One region of the Ciceribacter azotifigens genome, then DNA from elsewhere that is predicted to be linked to it. Evidence: predicted binding sites of a transcription regulator. Region 1 holds the regulator's gene; each other region holds the start of a gene.
What was found. The regulator LexA, encoded in region 1, represses DNA repair genes until DNA is damaged. The targets are predictions, from matches to a motif close to TGTTCNNNNTGTGTTCNG.

Region 1 (5,060 bases):
GTACTCGTCGCAAGGAACGGCAAAGCACATGTGCAGGAAGTTCGCTGCGTAGTCGAGATTGTTCTTCGGGTAAACGAAGGGCTGCCCGACATGGTATTTGTAGGCCATGGCGGCGATCGTCGGCATCTTGGCGATCATGCGCAGCGAAGCGACCATGCGCTGGTGCGGATCGGTGATGTCCGTCGAGTCGTGGTAGAAGGCCGACAGCGCGCCGACAGTGCCGACCATGACGGCCATCGGGTGGGCGTCGCGGCGATAGCCGGAGAAGAACTTGCTCATCTGTTCATGCACCATGGTGTGGTGCGTGACGCGGTAGTCGAAGTCTTTCTTCTGTGCGGCGGTCGGCAGGTCGCCGTAGAGAAGCAGGTAGCAGACTTCCAGGAAGTCGCCCTTCTCGGCGAGTTGCTCGATCGGATAGCCGCGGTGCAGCAATACGCCCTCGTCGCCATCGATATAGGTGATCTTGGATTCGCAGGACGCAGTCGAGGTGAAGCCCGGATCGTAGGTGAAGGAGCCGGTATGCTTGTAGAGGGCCCCGATGTCGATGACATTTGGCCCGATGGTTCCTTCCTTCACCGGAAGGTCGACCTTCTTGTCGCCAAGTGCCAGTGCTGCGCTTTTTTCCGTCATGCTAATCCTCCGAAATTGGCGGTCCGGCGCCTTCAAGAAGGCGTCGCAGGTTGAGCGTCCCGAGTTAGCTATATGATCCCGACGTTAATGCCAAGCTAGCCAAAGGGCAAATTGTGCGACGCGAAATGCCAGCAACATATCGTTATTTCCGATGCTTATCTCGGCGCTATCATGAGGTGTTTCAGGCTTCCTTCCGCGCGCACTGATTGCTACAGTCTGCCGGTGAGGCGGATGCCGTAGCGCCGGCGTCCGGTCCTCCGATCGGGGCTGGGGTCGTCTTGGGAGAGATCGCGGAAGACCGCGCCAGGACCGGGGTAGGGGAAGGGCCGGCATTCGCCGTTGCCATCCCCTTTGACGCGATGGCTATCGCGGAGCCGCGTCCGGCTGGAGCACTCGTCGTCCGCGAGGCGACGGGCCGGGAAAGCCTTGTTTCGCGCGTTTCCCGTTTGACCGCGATGGTAGCGCGGTCGGCAGACGCGGCGATTGGCCGCGAGGCGGCGTTCGGGCATGTCTTCCTTTTCGTGCCCGTCGCGCTGGGTGCAGGAGCCGCTATCTGGTTTGCCCTGCCGCAGACCCTGCCGATCTCAGCGCCGGCGCTCCTGTTGTTGGTCTCCGCCCTCTTCGCGGTGCTCTCGCGCTTCGGCAGACCCGTGGCGTATCGGACGTGGTCGGCGCTGGCGCTCTGTGCCGCCGGGATGCTGCTCGCCGAATTTGAGACTCGCAGAATGCAGACGGTCATTCTCGACACGCCCGTCACGACGCAGGTGACGGGAAGGGTGCTCCGGCGGGAAGCGGGGGCGGCCGGCGAGTGGCGCTATCTCGTCCGCGTAGAGGCGACGGCAGAACCGCAGATCAGACGCGCACCGGAAGAGGTCGTGCTCACGACCCGCGCCCGACACGAGCCTTTCGCACTCGGCGAGGTGCTGCGTGGGAAAGCACGGCTCTCGCCTCCTTCCGGGCCGGCCTTGCCGGGTCTCGACGACTTTTCGTTCCCCGGCTACTTCGGCGGGATCGGCGCCGTCGGCTACTTTCTCGCGGCTCCGGTGCGCATTGACAGCCTCCCGGAGAGCGGAACCGGCGCATGGTGGGAGGCCGCCGAACAGACGCTCCTTGTTGTCCGTGACGGCATCACGCAGCGAATCAGGAGAACGGTTCCGGGCGATGCCGGCGGTTTTGCCGCCTCCATCGTCACCGGCGACCGGCGATCGATGTCGGAGGCGACGACGGAGGCGCTGCGGCTTTCGGGGCTGGCGCACATCACCGCGATCTCCGGCCTCAACATGGCGCTCGCCGCTGGCATTTTCTTTGTCGGCCTTCGCAAGCTGCTTAGCCTCTCGCCGGCGATCGCCCAGTCTCGGCCGGTAAAGAAGATCGCTGCCGCTGCCGCACTCGTCGCTGCCTTCCTTTACCTGATGATTTCCGGCTATCAGGTCTCCGCCGTCCGCGCCTTCCTGATGACGGCGATCATGCTGGTCGCCGTCCTGTTCGACCGTCCGGCGATCAGCCTGCGCAACCTCGCACTGGCGGCGATCGTCATTCTTGCGATCTCCCCGTCGCAGGTGCTCGGCGCGAGTTTTCAGATGTCGTTTGCTGCGACCGCCGGGCTGATTGCCGGCTACGACGGTTGGCGGCGGAGTGCAGGGCGGTCGTCGCGCTACGCGCCGGACTTTCCGGGCCGCAAGGCCCTTTCGTTCCTGTGGAACTTCGCCGCCGGCACGTTCGTGACCTCGCTGATCGGGGGACTGGCGACGGCAATCTTCGCGGTCGCCCATTTCCATAGAATGGCACCTTACGGCCTCGTCGCGAACCTCGCGGCGATGCCGATCATTTCGGTCGTGGTGATGCCGGCGGCGCTGGCGGCAATGCTGCTCATGCCATTCGGCCTCGACGCTCCGTTCCTCATTCTTGCGGGCGAGGGACTCGAGATTGTCATCGTGATCGCAACCACGGTGGCGAGCTGGAGCGAGGGGACGTCGTTCGGCCGGTTCGGGGCATGGTTCCTGCCGCTGGCGAGCGCGGGACTGCTGTTGCTCACTCTGCTGCACACGCAGCTGCGCTGGATCGGCGCGGCAGTTCTTGCGGCCGCGATCGGCCTTGCGGTCCTCCTGCCACCGGAAGAGACGGCCAACCTCATCGTCTCGGAGGACGGACGCCTGGCGGGTCTGCCCGGCGCCGACGGCAGGACGATCGCGACGAACCGCAGCAAACCGTCGGACTTCCTCTTCTCACAATGGCAGCACGCGCTTGCGCGCCCCGATCATCTCGGACCGCTCCGCAGCGAGGACGACGCCGTCGCCGGCACCCGGGCGGACGAAACGGACCGGCTGTCGGCCGAGCAGATAAGGACTGTCCGCGACACGATGCGCCGGCAGTTCGGCGCAGCGGCCCCCGGCCGATTTCTCTGTACGGGCAAAGTCTGGTGCATCGCCCGGCTGCCGGACGGGTGGCGGATCGCCACCGTCGAGGACCCGGCACTTCTCGGCGTCGCCTGCGATGTCGCCGATCTCGTGATTACGCCGCGCCGTTCACCTTTCGGCATCTGCCGCTCCGGAGCGAAGATGATCGATGCGGAAATGCTGCGGCGCACGGGCGCGACCGAATTCTATCTCGGAAATCATGAGGATCGGGACATTCGCCGGCGGACCGCATTCACCACCCTCGACAGGCCCTGGCAGCGGCATCGCCTTTACGACTGGCGGACCGACAGCTTCGCCGACCGAGAGCCCGCGGAGTTCGCCCCCGCGGAACAGGTCAGTGATAGCGGCGGATAAGTCCGACCAGCTTGCCCTGGATCTTCACACGATCAGGGCCGAAGATGCGCGTCTCATAAGCCGGGTTCGCAGCCTCGAGCGCGATCGAATCGCCCCGGCGGCGGAAGCGTTTCAGCGTTGCCTCCTCGTCGTCCACGAGTGCCACCACGATGTCGCCGGGCGTCGCGTTGCTGGCATTGCGGATGATGACCGTATCGCCGTCGAGAATACCGGCCTCGATCATCGAATCACCCTTGACCTCGAGCGCATAGTGTTCGCCCGATCCGAGCATCTCGGCCGGGATCGTGATTTCATGAGTGTTGTGCTGGATCGCCGAGATCGGTACCCCGGCCGCGATGCGGCCCATGACAGGAACCGCAACGGAATTCGATCGCTCCTCTGTGGACGGTTTGGCGGCCGGCGCCGCCTGTCCCTTGCCGAGGCTTCCCTCGATGACGCTCGGCGAGAAACCCCGCCGCGGCTGCAGGCTGGAGGAATAGGCCTCCGGCAGCTTGATGACCTCCAGGGCTCGCGCCCGGTTCGGCAGCCGGCGGATGAAGCCACGCTCCTCGAGCGCCGTGATGAGGCGGTGGATACCGGATTTCGAGGCGAGGTCGAGCGCGTCCTTCATCTCGTCGAAAGACGGCGGCACGCCCGATTCCTTCATCCGCTCGTGAATGAAGAGAAGCAGTTCCTGTTGCTTGCGCGTCAGCATGGTCCAGAGCCCCGTCGTGTGAAACAAATCCAGAACATACACTATCTGTTCCATATGTGTTCCGCAAGTGCTTAAATATTGGTAAGCAATTGGCCGTTCGGGGGAATTTCGCGTGCATTCGCGTCCGGCGGACAGCGACGGGATGGGGCCGCAGCCGCCTTGCAAAGCGCCCGCAAATCGCGCAAACCAGACGCGGTCGACAAGGAGGGTGCGGGATGTCCACTGCCAAGGAGACGCCGCGCGGCGTCGATCACATCGTTCTGCCGGTGCACGGGCTGAAGCCCGCACGCGAGCGGCTCGGAGCGCTGGGTTTCACAGTTGCCGCCGATGCGCTGCATCCCTTCGGCACCGAGAACGCCTGCGTCTTCTTCGCCGACAAGACCTACCTCGAGCCGCTTGCGGTGGCGAGCCGTGAAACCTGCGAGGAAGCCGCGCGCAAAGGCAATGTCTTCGTCGCCCGCGACCGCGCCTTCCGTTTCCGCGCGCCGGACGGCGAGGGTCTTTCGGGAATAGCGGTTGCCGCGACAAGTGCGACGGCGGACCACGAGGTCTATTTCGAGCACGGTCTGTCGGCTGGTGAAATCCTCCATTTCTCGCGGCCGCTCAGATTGCCGGACGGCACCGAGGCGACAGCCTCGTTCAGGCTTGCATTCGCCGCCGACCTGCGTGCGCCCGATTTTCTCCTCTTTTCCTGCGAGCGGGCCAATCCGCTGCCGGCGGATCGTGCCGCGCTCGAACGCCACGAGAACGGCGTGACGGGCATATCCGCCGTTGTGCTCACCGAAGAAAACCCCTCCGACTTCCAGGAGATGCTGGAGACCGTCTTCCATCAGCGCGAGATCGAGGCGCATTCCTTCGGCATCGTCGTCCCTTCGGCGAACGCGAAGATCGAGGTGCTGACGCCCGCCGGCCTTGCTGGCTATTTCGGGCTCGACGCCCGAAATGCCGGACGCGGCCTCGCCGGT
Region 2 (5,060 bases), on a different contig from region 1:
TCATGCCGCTCTCGCGGTCGCCGGCCATGATCGCGCGCTGAATGGGAGCCGCACCGCGCCAGCGCGGCAGAAGCGACGCGTGGCCGTTATAGGCCCCGAGCCGCGTACCGCCGAGAATTTCTTCCGGCAGCAGAAGGCCGTAGGCGACCACGACCGCAACGTCAGCACCGATGGCTCGAAAGGCCGCACGTTCCGCGGGATCCTTGAAGTTGACCGGCGTGAACACCGGAATGTCGAGCTTTTCGGCCGCCTGATGCACCGGTGACTTCTGCAGATCCAGACCCCGCCGGCCGCCGGGACGCGGGGGCTGGGTATAGACGGCGACGATCTGATGGCCGGCCCCGGCAAGGGCGGCAAGCGTCGGAACGGAAAACTCCGGCGTTCCCATGAAGATGATGCGAAGTGCCATGGTGTCGTCGCCTCCAGCTCCCGAACCGGCTTGATTCCAGCCCTGCCACTGCTCCGGGCGTCGGCGCTAGATCGCCTTGCCCCTGGCCGCCTTGGTGAACTTCTTGATGACCATTTCGCGCTTCAGCCGCGAGATATGGTCGATGAACAGGACGCCGTTCAGGTGATCGATCTCGTGCTGCAGGCACGTCGCGAGCAGGCCCTCGGCTTCGGTCGTCTGCTCCTTGCCCTCGCGGTCGATGGACCGCACGGTCACCTTGGCCGGCCGCTCCACCTCCGCGTAGTAGTCCGGTATAGACAGGCACCCTTCCTCATAGGTCGAGCGCTCGTCGGAGGACGTCAGGATCTCGGGATTAATGAAGACGAGCGGCTGCTTCTCTTCATCCTCGCGGGAGACATCGATGACCAGCAACCGTCGCGCCACGCCGACCTGGACGGCGGCAAGCCCGATGCCCGGCGCGTCATACATGGTCTCGAGCATGTCATCGGCAAGCTTGAGGATGTCGGAATCCACCCGTTCGACGGGCTTGGAAACCTGACGGAGCAGAGGATCGGGGAGAATAATGAGGGGCTTTATCGTCATGGGCCTCCCATATCGCATCTGTCGCGCCGATGGAATCGAAAAACGCGAGGGAAAAACCCTCGCGTTCCTTGGATCTACGCCAGAGCGAAAATCAGGCGGCGAGGCCGGGCGCCTGCCGACGTGGCGTTGGGAGTGACACCGAGACTTCGCTGCTGTCCGTGTTGATACGGCCCAGCAGATCGACGAGTCCGGCGACCTCGTTGCGCAGCCGTCGCGTCTCGGCGGAGGTCTGCTCCACCATCGTCGAGTTTTCCTGGGTCAGGCCGTCCATGCTGCGGGTTGCCTGGTTGATTCCACTCAGTCCCGACGCCTGGTCCTTGGCGGCAGTCGCGATCTCGCCGACAAAGGTATTGATCGCATCGATCCGTCCGATGATGTCAGCCAGAGCCGTACCGGTATTGGAGACGAGTTCGACGCCTTCGTTCACCTGCTGTGAACTCTGGGAGATCAGCCGCTTGATTTCCTTGGCCGCGTCGGCGCTGCGCTGTGCCAGCTGGCGGACTTCCTGCGCAACAACGGCGAAGCCCTTGCCGGCCTCGCCGGCACGCGCTGCCTCGACACCCGCGTTGAGCGCCAGAAGGTTTGTCTGGAAAGCAATTTCGTCGATGACGCCGATGATCTTGGATATCTCTGTCGACGACCTTTCGATTTCCGCCATTGCCGACACGGCCTGGTTCACCACCTCGCCTGAGGTTCGCGCCTGTTGCTGCGTCTCCTTCACAACGGACGCGGCCCGTTCCGCGTTGGAGGCCGTCTGGCTGACGCTCACGGAAAGCTGCTGCAGGGCAGTCGAGCTTTCCTGAACACCGGCCGCCTGCTTGGAGGTGCGCAGCGCCAGTTCGTCTGATGTGCGGGCAATCGTTTCCGTTCCGGCGAGGATTTCCTCCGAGGAACGGCGGATGAGCTGGAAGGATTCGTTGAGGCGTGCCACGGCCTCGTTGTAGTCCGTCGCCATCTGCTTGAAATCGTCCGGCAGGTCGTCGGACATACGGGCCTTGAAATCACCTCGCGCCAGCGCTTCGAGGCCGCGACGCAAGTGCTGCATGGCGATCTGCTGATTGGCCTCGGAGCGCTCGCGCTCCTCCTGAAGCTGCCGGCGCTTCTCTTCGAGCGCATCGAGATACACGGAAATCGAATAGTCCATGTCCAGCATAGAGACTTTGATCAAGGCGCTCAGCTTGTCGGCAAGAGCAGTCGCGTGATGCTTGCCGAAGGGGAACGGCCAATGCTTCTTCAGTACACCCGCGGCCAGTTCGCCGATGAGCATCGAATAGCCGCCGATATACCATCGCGGCTCCAGGCCGATCCGGGCATGGGCCTTGCCGATTGCGGTGACGCCCTTGACGTATTCCTGCGTGAAGGTTCCACTCGAAACACGGTCCCAGTGACCGACCTGCGCCTTCTTCGCGGCCGCCATGTGCGAACCATCACGGAAGAACTGGGCAAGATGCGGCGTGGCCGCAACCTTGGCATAGAACTTGTCGAGTGCACCGCCCAGGATCTCGGAGAGAGTCGGACGCAACGAATGAAGCGTCTGACAGGCCTTCTCGTCGAGCTCGATGAAATCGAGGCGCTGCCTCAGGCTGTTGTCACCACTCTCTTGCATGTTGCCTCGCAATAGTCTCAGGCGTGATCACGCCGCCCGCCGGACGGTGAAAGAATTGGCCGAAGGTTTTGCTCAAAACCCTAAACGGAGAGTGAATGACCAGGGCGAAATGTGATCAACCACATACCTGATGGTGCACCATAAAATCGGCTTCGCCTGTAGCTTGCATGATCGCCTGGCCAGATTGTCGACGGCCCGATCTTCGTTCTTGTTTTGATCTGTCATCGATGGCCGAATCTGCTAGATTGGTCGCCATGAACACTAGTCCTTCCGCATCCGGCGCGCCGGTCTTCATGGTCGGCGACTTCGCCGTCTCGCCCACCCTGCTCGTCCTCGGTCTTGCAGCACTCATCCTCGCCGGACTGATCCTCTGGGTGGCGGCCGTGATGCGAAGCAGCCGAATGCGGCTCCGCAAAGAAATGGAAGCATCCCAAAGGGAGGCTGCAGCCGAAGCGCGGATGGCCGAGCTGCTGCGCGCCCAAGCGGAAATGCAGGGGCGCCTTGCGGCCATGGCCGATGTCTTCGGCACCAAACAGTCGGAGTTCAATCAGGCGATCAACCAGCGCCTCGACGGCATGTCGCACAGGATCGGGGCGACGATCAGCGAGCAGACGAAGACCACACATGAGAACCTGCGCCGGTTGCAGGAACGCCTCGCGGTCATCGACGCCGCCCAGAACAACATCCAGTCCCTCGCGAAGGATGTCGTCGGACTGCAGGCCATTCTCTCGAACAAGCAGACACGCGGCGCCTTCGGGCAGTCTCGGATGGAGACGATCGTCGCCGACGGGCTGCCGATTGGCGCCTATGCATTTCAATCCACACTTTCCAACGGCTCGCGGCCGGACTGCACCATCCGGATGCCGAACGACTCTCCGCCGCTGGTCGTCGACGCGAAATTTCCGCTGGAAGCGTGGAACGCGATACGTGACGCCGAGACAGCGGATGCCAAGAAGACTGCCGGTCAGCAGTTTCGCCGCGACATGGAGGTGCATCTGCGGGACATCGCGGAGAAGTACCTGATTCCCGGCGAGACCCAGGACATGGCCTTCCTTTTCGTTCCTTCGGAATCGATCTTCGCGGAGGTCCACGAGAACTTCGAGGGCATCGTCCAGAGGGCACACCGCATGCGCGTGGTGATCGTCTCGCCGTCACTGCTGATGCTGTCGATCCAGGTAATCCAGGCCGTGCTGAAGGATCAGCGGATGCGCGAACAGGCGCACCTCATCCAGGGGGAAGTCATCCACCTGATGGAGGATCTCGCCCGGCTGGACGACCGGACACGCAAACTGCAGAGCCATTTTCTCGCGGCCCAGAAGGATGTCGATATGATCCTCACCTCGGCCGACAAGCTGACCAAGCGGGGCGCGAAGATAGAAGCGCTCGAATTCCAGTCCGGCAACGGTGACGAAGGCGGAACGGCGCGCTCCGTCGAGAGCAAGACGGGCCTTCTCAAGCTTCGGGTCGTTGACGAGGACTAGGCCAGGCGCCAAACTCGCGGCCAATACACGTAACGGATGGAAACACCTCGATGATCACCGTATTCGGTTCCATCAACATGGACCTCATTGCCACGACGACACGGCTTCCGAAGCCCGGAGAAACGGTCGGCGGCAAGGATTTCTCGACGGCGGCAGGCGGCAAGGGCGCGAACCAGGCGCTCGCCGCGACACGCGCCGGCGCAAGGGTACGGATGGTAGGAGCAGTCGGCACTGATGCCTTTGCCGCACCTGCGCTCGAACTCCTCGAACAGGCAGGAACCGAGCTTTCGGGGGTTCACAAGACGTCGGCGCCGACGGGGACCGCGCTCATTCTGGTCGGTGATGACGGAGAGAATATGATTGCCGTCGTTCCCGGCGCAAACGGGACGATCGGCAAATCGGACGCACAGGCCGCGGTCGATGCCATGGCGCAGGATGACATTCTCATGCTGCAGCTCGAGATACCGGCCATGGCCGTGGAGGAAGCCCTCTCGCGGGCCCGAGACCGCGGGATCACAACGATCATCAATATCGCACCCTTGACGGCGGAGGCGGCGCGCCTCGGCCGAATGGCAAACATCGTCGTTGCCAATGAGACAGAGTTCGAACGTCTCGCTGCACGGGACGGCATGGGAGCGGACGAACGCGAAAAGGCGCTGCTGCGCCTGCACGAAGAAACCGGGCAGACCCTTGTCGTCACGCTCGGGGCGGACGGCGTCATTGCGGTACATCAGGGCGAACTGGTCCGGGTCAACGGACTGAAGATCGTGCCGGTTGATACGGTCGGCGCCGGCGACACTTTTTGCGGTTATTTCGCCGCCGGACTGGATCAGGGTCTCGCCTTCAAGGACGCGCTCCGTCGGGCGGCAGTCGCGGGTTCGCTTGCCTGCCTGAAGCCAGGCGCACAGCCTTCGATCCCGCTGTCGGACGAGGTTGCCGCCAGGCTCTGACACGTCCCGTCGCACCTCTCTTTCACCGCGCC
Region 3 (5,060 bases), on a different contig from region 1:
AGCTCGCGCGCATCGTCGAGGTGCTGCACGAGGACTTCGAGGACACGCTCAAGGAGGGGACGGCCGACTTCAAGAAGCGCGGCCGCGTCCTGAAGATCATTCTCTTCGGATCCTACGCCCGCGGAACCCGGCTCGACGAACCGCACACGAAGAAGGGCTATAAGTCCGACTACGATCTGCTGATCATCGTCAACAACAAGAAGCTTACGGATTTCGCCGCCTACTGGCACAAGGCGCAGGACCGGCTAATGCATCTGCCGGAGATCCAGACGCCCGTCAGCCTGATCATCCATTCGAGACGCGAGGTGAACACGGCCTCTACGAAGGGCAGTATTTCTTCGTCGACATCCGTCGTATGGCATCACGCTCTACGAGCTTGACGACGAACCACTCGCCGAGCCGAGACAGCGGACGCCAGCCGACGCCCTGAGGATTGCCAACGACTATTTTGAGGAGCGTCTCCCGCATGCAAAGGCGTTCGTCGAAAGCACTCAGTTCTTTATCAGCCGCAAGAGATGCAAAGAGGCTGCTTTCCTGCTTCATCAGTCAATCGAGCAGGCCTATTCAGCACTGCTGCTCGTTCTGACCAGCTACAGTCCCGCCTCCCACAATCTGAAGCACCTGCGCGGCCTCTGCCAGGGCCGTGATCAGCGGCTCGCCGACGTCTGGCAGGCCGATCAGCACCAATACGTCGCCTGGTTCAATATTCTGAACGAGGCCTACGTCAAATCCCGCTACTCGAAGCACTACGACATCAGCGAGGAAGCGCTCATCTGGCTCCTCGAACGCGCCCAAAAGTTGATCTCGGAGATCGAGGCAATCTGCGTCGAACATCTGGAGAAGCTCGGGCATTCGGTGACCGCTAGAGCGAACTGAAGCGCGGGTACGACCGATACCAACCATTGTTTGCTGCTCTGCGGGCCTGCGGCGGAACCGGAGATCGCGGCGCAAAGCCTTTATATCAGGCGTAACCTCAGCGCCCCGCTACCCCCTACTTCCACATCGCCCGCATGCGCGCGCCGACGTCGACGTGGACCTGTCGCGTGCTGCGTTCTCCGGCCGCGGTCGGGACGATCGGCCAGCTCTTCGCCTCGAAGAGGCCGAGCATCGGTGCGGGGATGAAGCGGGTACGCGAGGCATAGACATGGCGGTCGCCCTGCGCGTTCTGGCCATAGGTGAAGAAGCGCTGCGGCGTGACGAGGGTCAGGCTGTCGCGGGCGCGCGTCATGCCGACATAAAGGAGCCGGCGCTCCTCCTCGATCTCGGCGGTGGTGCCGACCCCGAGGTCGGAGGGAATACAGCCGTCGACGACGTTCAGCATGAAGATCGAGCGCCATTCCTGCCCCTTGGCCGAATGGATGGTCGAGAGGATTAGGTAGTCTTCGTCGAGCAGCGGAACGCCCGCCTGATCGCTGGTGGCGTCCGGCGGATCGAGGGTGAGCTCGGTGAGGAAACGCTCGCGGTTGGCATAGCCGGCGGCGATCTGCTCGAGCTGCAGCAGGTCGGCCTTGCGGGTTTCGGCGTCCTCGTGGATCCGGTCGAGATGCGGCTCGTACCAGGCACGCGCCGCGCTGATCTCGTTCGGCCAGCCAGGCCCGGTCTTGCGCAGCCCGAGCAGCAGGTCGAGGAAGGTCGGCCAGTCCGCGCCCGATTTCGGCGGGGCAGGGATTTCGGCAAGCGCCACGAGCGGCTCGGGATCGGCCGCAATCGTATCGAGGATGCGGCCGGCCGTTTGCGGGCCGATCCCCGGCAGGAGTAGCAGCAGGCGGAAGCCCGCGACCCGGTCGCGCGGGTTCTGGGCGAAGCGCAAGACCGCCAGCATGTCCTTCACATGGGCGCTGTCGAGGAATTTGAGGCCGCCGAACTTGACGAAGGGGATGTTCGAGCGGGTGAGCTCGACTTCGAGCGAACTGCTGTGGTTCGACGAGCGGAAGAGCACCGCCTGCTGTTTCAGCCCGATGCCGCGCTCGCGGTTTTCGAGCACCTGCTCGACGATGTATCGGGCCTGGTCGGCCTCGTCGCGGACGGTCACCAGCACCGGGCGCTCCTCGGCCTCGCGGTCGCTCCAGAGGTTCTTGGTGAAGCGTTCGCGCGCCTCGCCGATCACCGCGTTCGCCGCTGCGAGGATCGGCTGCGTCGAGCGATAGTTGCGGTCGAGCGTGACGACATGGGCCGGCGGCGAGAAGGCGTCCGGGAAATCGAGGATGTTGCGCACCGTCGCCGCGCGGAACGAATAGATCGACTGGGCGTCGTCGCCGACGACCGTCAGCCCGTGTCCTCCCGGTTTCAGCGCCAGCAGGATCGCCGCCTGCAGCCGGTTGGTGTCCTGGTATTCGTCGACGAGCACGTGGTCGAAGCGGCCGGCGATCTCGTCGGCAAGCTCCGGCTCACTCACCATCTGTGCCCAGTAGAGCAGGAGGTCGTCGTAATCGAGCACGTTCTGGGCCTGCTTGGCCTCCACATAGGCGGAAAAGAGCTGTTTCAGCTCCTCCTCCCAGCCGGCGACCCAGGGGTAATGCGCTTTCAACACCTCGCCGATCGAGGTTTCCGAATTCACCACGCGGGAATAGATCGAAAGGCAGGTGCCCTTGGTCGGGAAGCGGCTCTCGGTCTTCGAGAGGCCGAGCTCGTGGCGCACGAGATTGATGAGGTCGGCGCTGTCCTCACGGTCGTGGATTGTGAAATCGTCGGCAAGGCCGATCTGGTCGGCGTGGATGCGCAGAAGCCGCGCCCCGATGCCGTGGAAGGTGCCGGCCCAGGCGAGCGCGTCGGTCATGATGGCGGCCTTGTCGCCCAGGACCTGACGGCAGATGCGCTCGACGCGGCGGGCCATTTCCGATGCGGCGCGGCGGGAGAAGGTCATCAGGAGGATGCGGCGCGGATCGGCGCCATTGACGATCAGGTGGGCGACGCGGTGCGCGAGCGTGTTGGTCTTTCCCGAGCCGGCGCCGGCGATGATCAGGAGCGGTCCGGGCAATCCGGGCGCGCCGATACCATGCTCGACTGCGGCACGCTGCCGGTCGTTCAGTTTCTCCAGATAGGCAAGGCTCATCAGAAACTCTGTCTCCTCATGCGCGAAGACGTGCCACCACACGTCGCCGGCGTGGCGGAGAGAGCAACACCGCAGGCGCGCCGGTGTCTTGCCGGTGCGTCCGTGTTTTCCGTGAGTTGACCTTGCCGCCGCATTTCCTCGTCATCGTTCGCGTGCGCTGAGGCAAGCCCCCGCGCTCGTGGAACGAATTAGGAACATAACCCGATAAGGATCGGATGGGAAGGGCGTCGGTGTGAATGAAGATTACGCAGCATCGACCAGTGTTGGTGCGGAGATCGGACGGTCCCAGGGAGCGGCCAAAGGCACGAGGCAGCGGATTTCTTGTTTCCCCGGCTCTGTGACGTTATATAGATAGTCGAAAGAGCTATGCAGTCCGGAAATATGTCGGCTGTTGCAGTAAAGGTTCTGGCCACTGTCAACGCCCCTTACGGGACGGCGCTGTCGGCTGAGCAACTGGCGTCGAAGATTTCTGATCCCGCCAGCGTCGATCTTTTCGATCCATCGGTATTCTGCTTCTTTTCGGAAGTTGACGAGGGCCTCCAGTACTCGTTCCTGGACGAGATGTGCGTCGTTCCAAGGATTGCCTCCGAATTGGCGCGGAAGTTCTCCGCTGGCGCGGGCGGCGTAGGTGCCCACGCGCACGAGCAGATGGGACGACCTGTTTGACCAGGCCGCACGCGTTATCGACCTTGCAAACTCCAGGTTCACCGTAACCGGTGTTCTGCCCCCACATTGTCCGCAGCCGCGTGATCTGTGATCCCCTTTCCATGGATGACCAAGGGAGTTTCTCCATGGAAACTACACTGGAGGTTCTCACGACGCGGCGGAGCCGCCGTGAGACGCATCGATGCGGTGGAGTTCGCAGCAGTGGTTGCCGATCCACCTACTGCGGAGCCACCGACGGTCAAGGCAGTCTCACGTGCCGAGATTGTCGTGGAATGGCGGCGCTCCCCCGGGCGTCGCGTTCAGCTATGCTCCTGGTCGCGGAGGCATTCGTGCCGAACGGATATTGCAGGGCTTTTCCGGCATCCCGCAGGTGGATGGCTATGCAGGGATACAACAGACTGATCGCACCTGACCGTGTCGACCCGGACATTCGGCTTGCCCATTGCTGGGTGCATGCTCGTCGCAAGCTGGTGGAGATTACTCACCACGGAACCGCACCTACTGCCGAGGAGGGCGTGAAGCGGATCGGTGATCTGTATCGGATCGAGGCCGAATTGCGTGGCTTTGATGCGGATGCTCGTCTCGCTAGGCGTCAGGAGCGATCAGGGCCCTTGGTCGCCGACATGCAGAGCTGGCTCGTCCATCACCGCCCCGTGTCGCGACGAAGTCCCCTCTCGGCGAGGCCTTGGCCTACATCGCCAAATACTGGGATGGCCTGAAGCTCTTCCTGACCGACGCCGCGTCGAGATCGACAACAACAGCGTCGAGCGAACAATCCGGCCGATAGCGCTCAATCGCAAGAACGCACTCTTTACTGGTCATGACGCGGGAGCCGAGAACTGGGCGATGATCGCCTCGCTCATTGAGACCTGCAAGCTCAACAATGTTGATCCGCAGGCCTATTTGACCAGCACGCTCGCAGCCATCGTCAAAGGACACAAACAGAGCCGGATTAAGAAACTCCTACCGTGGGATTATCCGGCGGCGTAACGCGAGCGCATGCCCGTGGTGGGCCCAATACAGGCATGCGGTCCACTTTGGTGTTATTGCCTCAGTGCTTCGAGTGGCTATGTTAAGGCATTTAGCCATAACGATCCATGGAAAATCTAAGATGAAAACGGTCGAGTATGCCGGCGTTGGAAAGCTTATGTGCCCCAATTGCGCGGTGGAAATACCAGCATGGAGATCATCTGGGATGAGCCAGATGTGCCCGCATTTTTATTGTTCTGATTGTAGCAATGCAATTCTTCGTGAGAAAGACCAAGCCCTCAGCTGGAACGGCGTGTCGGGCGAAATGAAAAACTGACCCCCTAACGAAGCGAAGAACAGACCCCTCGTGTGC
Region 4 (5,060 bases), on a different contig from region 1:
CGAGGATGAGGAAGCGGTGCGGCGTGGCGGCAAGCGCATGCTGGAAACGCGCGGATACACGGTTCACGAGGCCGGTTCGGGTGTCGAGGCGCTCGACATCATGGACGAGCTCGACGGCGCCGTGGACATCGTCGTCTCCGACGTCGTCATGCCGGAAATGGACGGGCCGACGTTGCTTCGGGAACTGCGCAAGAAGTATCCGGACCTGAAATTCATCTTCGTCTCCGGTTATGCCGAGGACGCATTCGCCCGCAACCTGCCGGCCGACGCCAAGTTCGGCTTCCTGCCGAAGCCGTTCTCGCTGAAGCAGCTTGCCGTCGCTGTTCGTGAAATGCTTGACGGCGACGACTGAGCCGGCACCGTGCGGTGGCAACCCGGAGCACGCCGAAAACGCCGGCTGGATGCTGTCCGACAGGCGGGAAATCGTCGGGAATAACTGGGAAAGTGCAGCTTACGTTGAGGAAGCGACATTACGTTACGTAGTGCCGCTTCCCCGCGATGTTCAGTCGTTCATCGCAACCGCGATCTCCGCGGCAAGACGGGCATTGTTCTCGACCAGCGCGATATTGGTCTTCAGACTGCGGCCGGCCGTCAGGTGGAAGATGTTGTCGAGCAGGAACGGCGTCACGTCCTTGCCGGTTACCTCTTCGCGTTCGGCACTGGCAAGCGCCCGACCGATATAGATCTCCATCTCCTCGCGGGGGATCTCGTCTTCCTCCGGCACGGGATTGGCGATCAGGATGCCGCCTCCGATGCCGAGTTGCTCGCGCATGCGCTGGAAATTGGCGATGGCGGCGGGACTGGAGAGTGAGAGCGGGCTGCGCAGGCCGGAATTGCGCGACCAGAAGGCCGGGAATTCCCCGCTGTCGTAGGTGACGACCGGGACGCCGCGGGTTTCCAGGAATTCGAGGGTTTTCGGAATGTCGAGAATCGCCTTCGGACCCGCCGAAACGACGATGACCGGAGTGCGGGCGAGTTCCTCGAGGTCGGCGGAGATGTCGAGGCTTTCCTCGGCGCCGCGATGGACGCCGCCGATGCCGCCGGTGGCGAAGACCGAGATGCCGGCGCGGTCTGCCGCGATCATCGTCGCGGCGACCGTGGTTGCGCCGCTGCGGCGTTCGGCGAGCGCGAAGGCGATGTCGGCGCGCGAGAGTTTCATGACGTCGGTCATCTGCGCAAGCGCTGCGATCTGCGCGTCCTCGAGGCCGATGTGCAGGATGCCGTCGATGACCGCGATGGTCGCCGGCACGGCGCCCTTCTCGCGAATGATCGCTTCGACGCTGCGCGCCATTTCCAGATTGCCGGGGAAGGGCATGCCATGGGTGATAATCGTCGATTCCAGTGCCACGATCGGCGCACCGCGAACCTTGGCGGCGGTGACTTCTTTAGAATAGACGATCGGCAGCAGGGGCGAAATGGCTTTGGTCATGGGAGCTTCCGGGTTTCGTGACTGTAGGTCATGACAGGATTTCTGCCTGCGGCACAAGGGACATATACGAATTGACAAGATCGCGGGTGAGGTTTTCCGCGGTCGCGTGCGGCGAGCACAGGGTGATGGCCGCAAGCGCTGCTCCGTGACGCAGCGCCTCGCCGAGGCTGCAGCCTTCGATGCGGGCCGAGATGACACCGGAGGCAAAGGCGTCACCGGCGCCGGTCACGTCGACCACATTTTCGAGCCGTGGCGGCGACAGGATGGCGGTCCCCGTTTCGTCGAACGCGACGACCACCCCGGCGCCGCAGGTGACGACGCCGCCCCTGAGGCCTCTTTCCCTGAGGAGGGCGGGCCAGCCTTCCGCAGCATCGGCACGGGAACCGGTGAGAGCCTCAGCCTCCGCCGCGTTCATGAACAGCATTTCGAGATCGGCAAGGCAGGGCAGGAGACGCACGACCTTTGCCGGCGAAATCGCGATCGCGAAGACAGGCAGACCACGCGCGGCGGCGGCGCCTGCGAGCGCTGCGAGCGTCTCCGCCGGCAGATTGGCGTCGCAGAGCACGTGGCGCGCATCTGCGAGCGCGGCGCGGAAGGAGTGGGTGCGGGTGCGGCGCGGCCCGAACAGGTCGTAGAGCTCCATGTCGGCAAGGGCGATGACGAGGTTCCCGTCCGCCTCGAGGATCGCCGTATAGCTCGGCGTGGCACGATCGAGAAAGACAACCGGACAATCGTCGATGCCGACGCGGAGCGCCTCTGTCGAGACGGCCATGCCGGCCGCGTCACCGCCGCGCGGCGCAATCAGCCTGACCTCGTGGCCGAGCCGGGCGAGATTGCGGGCGGCGTTGAAGCCGCCTCCGCCGGGCTCCTCGAACCAGCGGCCGGGATTGCTCGCTCCCATGACGGTCGTTCCGGCGATCCGGCCGCGGCGATCGATATGGGCGCCGCCGACGACGAGAAGGGAACCGCTCATGCGCGCTTCCCCGAACATTGCGGGCGCGACGAATCGCAAGCCGCCGCAAGTGCGGCGAAAGCACGGCGCAGCGTTGCTCCAGTCATCCAGCGCACCGCCTGAAACATAAAGTGAACGTATCGCGAAGTCGCAAGTCTATTCAGCAGGTTGAACAGGGATTGCCAGATGAGAACAAAACGTGTACGCATGGACCGTCGGCTGCTTCATTGCCTATGCGGCTTCAATAACCTAAAGGTGGATCGAATGGCACAAAATTCTTTGCGGCTCGTAGAGGACAAATCGGTGGACAAAAGCAAGGCACTTGAAGCGGCACTTTCGCAAATCGAGCGGAATTTCGGCAAGGGCTCGATCATGAAGCTCGGCGCGAACGAGAGCGTGGTCGAGATCGAGACGGTTTCCACCGGGTCGCTGAGCCTCGACATCGCGCTCGGCATCGGTGGCCTGCCGAAGGGACGCATCATCGAGATTTACGGTCCCGAAAGCTCGGGCAAGACGACGCTCGCGCTGCAGACGATCGCCGAATCGCAGAAGAAGGGCGGCATCTGCGCCTTCGTCGACGCCGAGCACGCGCTCGACCCGGTCTATGCCCGCAAGCTCGGGGTCGATCTGCAGAACCTTCTCATTTCGCAGCCGGATACCGGCGAGCAGGCGCTCGAAATCACCGATACGCTGGTGCGTTCCGGCGCGATCGACGTGCTCGTCGTCGACTCGGTCGCAGCACTCACGCCGCGTGCCGAAATCGAGGGCGAGATGGGCGACAACCTGCCGGGCATGCAGGCCCGCCTGATGAGCCAGGCGCTGCGCAAGCTGACCGCCTCGATCTCCCGCTCGAACTGCATGGTCATCTTCATCAACCAGATCCGCATGAAGATCGGCGTGATGTTCGGCTCGCCGGAAACGACGACCGGCGGCAATGCGCTCAAGTTCTACGCCTCCGTCCGCCTCGACATTCGCCGCATCGGCGCCGTCAAGGAGCGCGAGGAAGTCGTCGGCAACCAGACCCGCGTGAAGGTCGTCAAGAACAAGATGGCGCCGCCCTTCAAGCAGGTGGAATTCGACATCATGTATGGCGAGGGCGTCTCCAAGACCGGCGAGCTCGTCGACCTCGGCGTGAAGGCCGGGATCGTCGAGAAATCCGGTGCCTGGTTCTCCTACAACAGCCAGCGGCTCGGCCAGGGGCGCGAAAATGCCAAGACTTTCCTGCGGGACAATCCGGAGCTTGCCCAGGAGATCGAGATGGCATTGCGCCAGAACGCCGGACTGATCGCCGACCGTTTCCTGCAGAACGGCGGTCCGGACGCCGGTGACGGCGATGGTTCCTCGGACATGTGATCCGCATTCATTTCGATGACCGACAGAGCGCCGGTCCGATATCGGAAGATGTCGGGCCGGTTTTTTTCCGTGCGGCTGGACAGTGCCGGTCACGGACGATAAAAGCCTTTGGTTTTTAGGCTTTGGCCGGCATCCGGCAGCAATGAAGGGCGTGACATGAGCGGCGTAAATGACATCCGGTCGACTTTTCTCGATTACTTCAAGGCGAATGGCCATGAAGTCGTGTCGTCGAGCCCGCTCGTGCCGCAGAACGACCCGACGCTGATGTTCACCAATGCCGGCATGGTGCAGTTCAAGAATGTCTTCACCGGCCTCGAGCAACGTCCCTACAAGAAGGCGGCGACCGCGCAGAAGTGCGTGCGCGCCGGCGGCAAGCACAACGATCTCGACAATGTCGGCTATACCGCGCGTCACCACACGTTCTTCGAGATGCTCGGCAACTTCTCCTTCGGCGACTACTTCAAGGAGCGGGCGATCGAGCTTGCCTGGAACCTGATCACCAAGGAATTCGGGCTTGCGAAGGATCGTCTCTGCGTCACCGTCTACCATACCGACGACGAGGCGTTCGGCCTTTGGAAGAAGATCGCCGGCCTTGCCGACGAGAAGATCATCCGCATCCCGACCAGCGACAATTTCTGGGCGATGGGCGATACCGGCCCCTGCGGCCCGTGCTCGGAAATCTTCTACGATCACGGCGAGCATATCTGGGGCGGCCCGCCCGGCTCGCCGGAGGAGGACGGTGACCGCTTCATCGAGATCTGGAACCTCGTCTTCATGCAGTACGAGCAGATCACCAAGGAGGAGCGCGTCAACCTCCCGCGCCCGTCGATCGACACCGGCATGGGCCTCGAGCGCATCGCGGCCGTCCTGCAGGGCCAGCACGACAACTACGACATCGACCTCTTCCGGGCGCTGATCGAGGCTTCCGTCGAGCTGACCGGGGTCAAGGCCGAGGGTGAGCGTCGTGCCAGCCACCGCGTCATCGCCGACCACCTGCGTTCGTCCGCCTTTCTGATCGCAGACGGCGTGCTGCCCTCGAACGAGGGCCGCGGCTACGTGCTCCGTCGCATCATGCGCCGCGCCATGCGCCATGCGGAGCTTCTCGGTGCCCGCGAACCGGTTATCTACAAGCTTCTGCCGGTGCTCGTGCAGCAGATGGGCCGCGCCTATCCGGAACTCGCGCGCGCCGAAGCGCTCATCTCCGAAACGCTGAAGCTCGAGGAAACCCGCTTCCGCAAGACGCTGGAGCGCGGACTAAGCCTGCTGTCGGAGGCCACGGCCGATCTTTCGAAGGGCGACAGCCTTGACGGCGAAACGGCCTTCAAG

Region 2: the regulator LexA is predicted to act here: its motif matches at 2,801-2,818, upstream of ACM6UT_RS05835 (DNA recombination protein RmuC).
Region 3: the regulator LexA is predicted to act here: its motif matches at 3,232-3,249, upstream of ACM6UT_RS21595 (ATP-dependent helicase).
Region 4: the regulator LexA is predicted to act here: its motif matches at 2,502-2,519, upstream of recA (recombinase RecA).

Annotation. Positions count from the first base shown of each region.
Region 1 covers NZ_JBLQTA010000008.1:119,029-124,088, reverse strand. The annotation lists gene gltA (citrate synthase) at 1-630, opposite strand, end outside; gene ACM6UT_RS13450 (ComEC/Rec2 family competence protein) at 909-3,401, shown strand; gene lexA (transcriptional repressor LexA) at 3,382-4,095, opposite strand; gene ACM6UT_RS13440 (VOC family protein) at 4,311-5,060, shown strand, end outside.
Region 2 covers NZ_JBLQTA010000003.1:149,151-154,210, forward strand. The annotation lists gene fmt (methionyl-tRNA formyltransferase) at 1-409, opposite strand, end outside; gene def (peptide deformylase) at 476-991, opposite strand; gene ACM6UT_RS05830 (methyl-accepting chemotaxis protein) at 1,083-2,597, opposite strand; gene ACM6UT_RS05835 (DNA recombination protein RmuC) at 2,852-4,078, shown strand; gene ACM6UT_RS05840 (ribokinase) at 4,129-5,028, shown strand.
Region 3 covers NZ_JBLQTA010000022.1:56,016-61,075, reverse strand. The annotation lists partial or broken gene ACM6UT_RS21600 (nucleotidyltransferase and HEPN domain-containing protein) at 1-876, shown strand, start outside; gene ACM6UT_RS21595 (ATP-dependent helicase) at 992-3,052, opposite strand; gene ACM6UT_RS21590 (hypothetical protein) at 3,434-3,718, shown strand; partial or broken gene tnpC (IS66 family transposase) at 3,987-4,708, shown strand.
Region 4 covers NZ_JBLQTA010000004.1:200,084-205,143, reverse strand. The annotation lists gene cckA (cell cycle histidine kinase CckA) at 1-352, shown strand, start outside; gene ACM6UT_RS08360 (pseudouridine-5'-phosphate glycosidase) at 503-1,429, opposite strand; gene ACM6UT_RS08355 (carbohydrate kinase family protein) at 1,458-2,402, opposite strand; gene recA (recombinase RecA) at 2,646-3,734, shown strand; gene alaS (alanine--tRNA ligase) at 3,891-5,060, shown strand, end outside.